2 regions of the Allobosea sp. RIT-PG3_2 genome follow, and region 2 is predicted to be linked to the other one. Evidence: predicted binding sites of a transcription regulator. Region 2 holds the regulator's gene; the other holds the start of a gene.

Region 1 (3,401 bases), on a different contig from region 2:
CTCGGCGGCCTGCTGTTGAAGGAGAGGATCGACAAACGCATCCTGCAGGCGCTCGGCTTCGGGCTCGCCGGCATGCTGGTCATGGTCTGGCCGCGGCTGCAGGGCCATGTCAGCGGCGCCAGTCTCGGCGTCGCGGCCGCCCTGTTCTCGGCGGTGAGCTACGCCTTCAACCTGATCCTGCTGCGGCGGATCGCGGTCCGGGAACACCCCACCGTCATCGTCGCCTTCCAGAATGTCGGGCCGGCGCTGTGCCTCGCCGTCCCCGCCGCTTTCGCCTTCGTGCCGATGGGCCTTGCCGACCTCGGGATCTATCTGGTCGCCGGCGCGCTCGGCGTCGCCGGTCATCTCACGCTCACCTCGGCCTATGCCAGGGCGACCGCCTCCCGGCTGGCAGCGATCGAATACACGGCGCTGATCTGGGCGAGCCTGCTCGGCTTCTTCGTCTTCGGCGAGGTGCCGCTGTACACAACCTATCTCGGCGCGCTGCTGATCGTGGCCGGCGCCGTCGCGGTCAGCCGGCGCTAGGCTTCGCCGGAAAGACCAGGCAGGTCTCCGTGCCGTGCGCCAGCAATCTGCCGCGCTCGTCTCGCAGGTTGCCTTCGGTCGTGATCACCGAACCGCCGCGATGGATGAGCTTGCCCTCGCAGCGCACCGTGCCGCTATCGGGCATGACCGGCCGGACATAGTTCAGCTTCATCTCCAGCGTGGTGTAGCCCTCGCCGGACTTCAGCGTGGAGTGCGCGGCGCAGGCCATGGCGGAGTCGAGGATCGTCGCGGTCCAGCCGCCATGGATCGTGCCGAGCGGGTTGAAGAAGCGCGCCGACGGCACACCGACGAAGACGACCCTGCCCTCCTCCGCCTCGACCAGATCGAAATCCATGGTCTGGGCGAAGGGCGGGGCCGGCTGGGTGCCGGCAATGATGCCGCGCAAGAAGCTCAGGCCCCCATCCGCAACCAGCACCTCGCGGGACACAACACCAAAGGTCCGATCCATGACTTCTTCTCCAATCGTGTATCTGCACGATAGAGAGAGGATGGCATGCGCGTCAATCGGAGCCGTGCGTCAACGCACATCACGCGCCGCCTTGCGCAGCGCCTTGAGCCCGTCGCGCGTATCGCGCCAGCGCTCCTCGCCGAAGCCGCCCTCGATCTTGTCCTGTGCGGCCCGCCAATAGGGGATGGCGGCTTCGATCGCGGCCCGGCCCTTCTCCGTCACGGCATAGACGGAGGCGCGCCCGCGGCATTCGACCGGCTCGACCATTCCCTCGACCGCCAGCAGTTGGAGATTGCGCGTCAGCGATGTCCGCTCCAGCGCGAAGCGCTCGGCCAGCTCGGTCACCGACTTCCATTGCCCCGTGCTCAAGGCCGAGAGCAGCACGAACTGCGTGATCTTCAGTCCGCTCGGTCGCATCGCCTCGTCATAGGCGCGCGTCACGGCGCGCGCTGTCATGCGGACGTGCAGCGCGACGCAGGAGCGGGCGATGGCGTCGAGGCGGGGGTCGGGCACGGGTGTCGTCATTCGGCCATCTTAGCGTGTTCTAGCGCTGGCGGCAGCCGGTAGGCGAAGGGCGGCGATGCCGCATCTGGCGGCGTTCACTTTATCGTCGCAGGCTTCCTTGACTCTCCGCGACCCCAAGCCTATCTCCGCGGCATCTGTTAGCACTCCCGTCAGGTGACTGCTAACAGCCTCACCCGGGGCCCTTCAGCGGCGCCCGCACCGAATAAGACCGAGAGGAAGACAGAACCATGAAGTTCCGTCCTTTGCATGACCGCGTCGTGGTCCGCCGCCTGGATGGCGAAGAGAAGACCAAGGGTGGCATCATCATCCCCGAGACCGCCAAGGAAAAGCCCCAGGAGGGCGAGGTCATCGCCGTCGGTTCCGGCGCGCGTGACGAAGCCGGCAAGCTCGTTGCCCTCGACGTCAAGAAGGGCGACCGCGTCCTGTTCGGCAAGTGGTCGGGCACCGAGGTCAAGATCGACGGCCAGGATCTCCTCATCATGAAGGAATCCGACATCATGGGCGTCGTCGGCTGATAGCCGCCTGACCGCTCGCTTCCGTTTCCATTTTAAGGAGTAGCTCTCATGGCTGCCAAAGACGTCAAGTTCTCTTCCGACGCCCGCGACAAGATGCTGCGCGGCGTGGACATCCTCGCCAACGCCGTGAAGGTCACGCTGGGTCCCAAGGGCCGCAACGTCGTGATCGAGAAGTCGTTCGGCGCTCCGCGCATCACCAAGGACGGCGTCACCGTCGCCAAGGAGATCGAGCTCGCCGACAAGTTCGAGAACATGGGCGCCCAGATGGTTCGCGAAGTCGCGTCCCGTCAGAACGACCATGCCGGCGACGGCACCACGACCGCCACGGTTCTCGCCCAGGCGATCGTCCGCGAGGGCGCCAAGTCGGTGGCCGCCGGCATGAACCCGATGGATCTGAAGCGCGGCATCGATCTGGCCGTCGAGGCCATCGTCGCCGACCTCAAGAAGAACTCCAAGAAGGTCACGTCCAACGCGGAAGTCGCGCAGGTCGGCACCATCTCGGCGAACGGCGACGAGTCGGTCGGCAAGATGATCTCGACCGCGATGCAGAAGGTCGGCAACGAGGGTGTCATCACCGTCGAGGAAGCCAAGACCGCCGAGACCGAGCTCGACGTCGTCGAGGGCATGCAGTTCGACCGTGGCTACCTCTCGCCGTACTTCATCACCAACTCGGAGAAGATGGTCGCCGAGCTGGAAGACCCCTACGTCCTGATCTTCGAGAAGAAGCTGTCCTCGCTCCAGGCGATGCTGCCGATCCTCGAGGCCGTCGTTCAGACCGGCAAGCCGCTCCTGATCATCGCCGAGGACGTCGAGGGCGAGGCTCTCGCCACGCTCGTCGTCAACAAGCTCCGCGGCGGCCTCAAGGTCGCGGCCGTCAAGGCTCCGGGCTTCGGTGATCGCCGCAAGGCCATGCTCGAGGACATCTCGATCCTGACCGCCGGCCAGATGATCTCGGAAGACCTCGGCATCAAGCTCGAGACCGTGACCCTCCAGATGCTCGGCCGCGCCAAGAAGGTGCGCATCGAGAAGGAGAACACCACGATCATCGACGGCGCCGGCAAGAAGAAGGACATCGAGGCCCGCGTCGGTCAGATCAAGGCCCAGATCGAGGAGACCACCTCGGACTACGACCGTGAGAAGCTCCAGGAGCGCCTGGCCAAGCTCGCCGGCGGCGTCGCGGTCATCCGCGTCGGCGGCGCGACCGAGGTCGAGGTCAAGGAGAAGAAGGACCGCGTCGACGATGCCCTGAACGCGACCCGCGCTGCGGTCGAAGAAGGCATCCTGCCGGGCGGCGGCGTTGCCCTGCTGCGCGCGCTGTCCTCGGTCAAGTCGATCAAGACCCAGAACGACGACCAGAAGACCGGCGT
Region 2 (3,401 bases):
GCGCTTTCCGAGGGTGACTGCCTGCAGATGCATCTGCGCGGCGCCATCATCTACCGCAATCCGGGCGCCGTGCCCGTCCGCTACGTCGTCATCCTCGCCGCCGGGCGCGGCAGTTTTCCGGGACATATCGCATGAACGCGGTCAGCTTCTCCGTCGCCATCGACGTCTTCGACGCCCGGGCTGCCGAGGCCGCCATTCCGGCGCTGTCCGAAATCCTGCGCGACTGCGTCGCCAACGGCGCCTCGGTCGGCTTCATGAACTGGAACACGACGGCGGACTATGAGCGCTTCTGGCGCGATGTCGCGGCTGGCGTCGCGGGCGGGCAGGTTGTCCTGCTGGGCGCGCGCGCGGCGGACGGCCTCGTCGGCACGGCGCAACTTCACCTGATCGGCAAACCGAACCAGCCGCATCGGGCCGAGATCGCCAAGGTGCTGGTGCATTCCCGTGCGCGCCGGCAGGGCATTGGCGAAGCACTGATGCAGCGTGCAGAAGCGATCGCGCGCGATAGAGGACGCGACCTGCTGGTGCTCGACACGGACGAGCACGGCGCGGCACGGCGGCTCTACAATCGGCTCGGCTGGACGGAAGCCGGCACCATCCCGCGCTATGCGCTGATGCCTGATGGAGCCGACTGCGGCTCGACGTTTTTCTACAAGGGCCTCGCTTGAGTGACAGGCGTCATGCTCGGGCTTGACCCGAGCATCTCTTGCCGGTGGAGGCTCCAGCGCTTCGTCTTGCCTGGGATTCTCGGGTCAAGCCCGAGAATGACGGCGGTAGGAATGGCGCGCTTCAGCTCTCGACGTTGCCGCGGATATAAGGCTCGACCGGGCCCTTGAGCGTGATCGTCATCGGCCGACCGAAGCGATCCTTGGCGGCGCCGGCCGCGACCTTCACCCAGCCTTCGGAGACGCAATATTCCTCGACATTGGTCTTCTCGACGCCCTTGAAGCGGATGCCGATGTCACGCGCCAGCACGTCGGCGTTGTAGAAGGGGCTGTCCGGGTTGACGGAAAGACGGTCGGGAAGCTGGTCTGACATGGATCTGGCCTTGGGTGTTCGCAAACGGGTCGCTTTCGCGCACACCTAGCCGCATCCGCGCCGGAAGCCAAATTCTTCAAGTGAAAACCTGTCGTCATTCCGGACAAGCGGCGAAGCCGCGCCGATCCGGAATCCATCGAAGAGTGCCGCGCCCGGCGATGGATCCCGGGGCAAGCCCGGGATGACGGCGATGGCCCGGCGCCTCAGCGCTCGCCGTCGAGCAGGCGGCCGACGACCTTGGCGGTGTAGTCGACCATCGGGACGATGCGGGCATAGTTCAGCCGCGTCGGGCCGATGATGCCGACCACGCCGACGATGCGCTGCTCGGCATCGCGGAACGGCGCCGCCACCATCGAGGAACCCGACATCGAGAACAGCTTGTTCTCCGAGCCGATAAAGATGCGCACGCCGTCGCCCTGCTCGGCGCGGGTGAGGAGATCGATGACATCGGTCTGCGTCTCGAGATCGCCGAAGAGCATGCGGATTCGTTCGAGGTCCTCCTGCGCCCGGAGGTCCTCGAGCAGGTTGGCCTGGCCGCGCACGATGAGATGGCGGTCGCTGCCGGGGCCGGACTGGGTCGCGATGCCGCTCTCCACCAGCCGCGCGGTGAGCACATCGAGCTCGCGCTCCATCAGCGCGCGCTGCCCGGCGATCTCGCCGCGCAGGTCCGCCAGCGTCTTGCCGAGGATGCGGGCGTTGAGGAAGTTCGCGGCCTCGACCAGCGCCGAGGCGGGCAAACCCACCGGCAGCGCCAGCAGGCGGTTCTCGACCGCGCCGTCCTCCGAGACGAGGACGACGAGCGCGCGGGCCGGATCGAGCCGGACGAATTCGATGTGCTTGAGTCGCGGATCGGCCTTGGTCGTCACGACCACGCCGGCGCCGCGCGAGAGACCGGAGAGCAGCGCCGAGGCCTCGGTCAATGTCTGGTCGAGATTGCGATGGCCTGCCCCGGCCCGGATCTGCGCCTCGATGCGCGCCCGCTCGTCCGAGGTGAGGTTGCCGACCTCCATCATCGCGTCGACGAAGAAGCGCAGGCCCCGTTCCGTGGGCAGGCGCCCGGCGGAAGTATGCGGCGCATAGATCAGCCCGGCCAGCTCCAGATCGGTCATGACGTTGCGCACCGTCGCCGGGGACAGAGCCATCGGCAGCAGGCGGGCAATATTGCGCGAACCGACCGGCTCCCCGGTCGCGAGGTAGCCGTCGACGATCTGGCGGAAAATCTCGCGCGAGCGCTGGTCGGTCTCGACCAGGCCGCTCATCGTCTCGGGGCGGGGCGTATGGGCGCTCATGAACCTGTTCGGGCGAACCGTCGTTCCAACCCTATTGTCGTCATGCAGGAGGCGCGGATCAAGGGGTGAAACAGGGCCGGCGCCTTGCCGAGCGCGGCATGAGCGCCTACAAGCCGCCACTTCTCCGCAAGACAGGATTATTTCATGCGACCCTCCAAACGCGCCGCAGACGAGATGCGCAAGGTCACGCTCGAGCGCGGCGTGGTTCGCTATGCCGAGGGTTCCTGCATGGTGACGTTCGGCGAGACCAAGGTGCTCTGCGCCGCGACCGTCGAGGAAAAGGGGCCGCCGTGGCTGCGCGGCACCGGCAAGGGCTGGGTCACCGCCGAGTATTCGATGCTGCCGCGCGCCACCCATGAGCGCACCCGCCGCGAGGTCACCTCCGGCAAGCCCTCCGGCCGCACGCAGGAGATTCAACGCCTGATCGGCCGCTCGCTGCGCGCGGTCGTCGACCTCACCGCGATCGGCGAGCGCCAGATCGTCGTCGATTGCGACGTGCTGCAGGCCGATGGCGGCACCCGCACGGCCTCGATCACCGGCGCCTGGGTGGCGCTGCATGACGCATTGAAATGGATGGAAGGGCGCAGCCTGCTCAAGGGCACCAACCCGCTCAAGGACCATGTCGCCGCCATCTCCTGCGGCATCGTCGCCGGCAATCCGGTGATCGATCTCGACTATGTCGAGGATTCCGGCGCGCAGACCGACGCGAATTTCGTCATCACCGGCACGGGCGGCCTCGTCGAGGTGCAGGGCACGGCGGAAGGCGCGCCGTTCTCGGAAGAGGAGCTGCTTGCGCTGCTCAAGCTCGCAAAGGGCGGCGTCAGCAAGCTTGTCGCGCTGCAGAAGGCGGCGGTCGCCTGATCCGGCCGATCGCACAAGCAATCGAACAACACCGTCATTCCGGACGCAGCGAAGCGCAGATCCGGAATCCATCGTAGAGTTGCGACGCCCTTCGATGGATCCCGGGTCAAGCCCGGGATGACGAGGCGGGTAACGAGAGATACCGATGCCGAACCACCGCCTCCTCTCCGGCAAGGTCGTGATCGCGACCCATAACCAGGGCAAGCTGCGCGA

Evidence for each region. Region 2 encodes HrcA, which represses chaperone genes, less so after heat shock. Its sites were predicted from a motif close to GTTAGCACTCNCNNNNNGNGAGTGCTAAC; they were not measured.
Region 1: groES (co-chaperone GroES) is a predicted target of HrcA. The motif match lies at 1,656-1,684, and genes of this name have one in related genera.

What each region holds. Positions count from the first base shown of each region.
Region 1 is NZ_JBXWCA010000003.1:621,971-625,371, reverse strand. It holds gene AC2FAN_RS13270 (DMT family transporter) at 1-525, shown strand, start outside; gene AC2FAN_RS13265 (PaaI family thioesterase) at 512-994, opposite strand; gene AC2FAN_RS13260 (MarR family winged helix-turn-helix transcriptional regulator) at 1,064-1,519, opposite strand; gene groES (co-chaperone GroES) at 1,747-2,034, shown strand; gene groL (chaperonin GroEL) at 2,083-3,401, shown strand, end outside.
Region 2 is NZ_JBXWCA010000002.1:893,899-897,299, forward strand. It holds gene AC2FAN_RS09785 (helix-turn-helix domain-containing protein) at 1-135, shown strand, start outside; gene AC2FAN_RS09790 (GNAT family N-acetyltransferase) at 132-668, shown strand; gene AC2FAN_RS09795 (DUF3297 family protein) at 790-1,038, opposite strand; gene hrcA (heat-inducible transcriptional repressor HrcA) at 1,242-2,327, opposite strand; gene rph (ribonuclease PH) at 2,472-3,188, shown strand; gene rdgB (RdgB/HAM1 family non-canonical purine NTP pyrophosphatase) at 3,334-3,401, shown strand, end outside.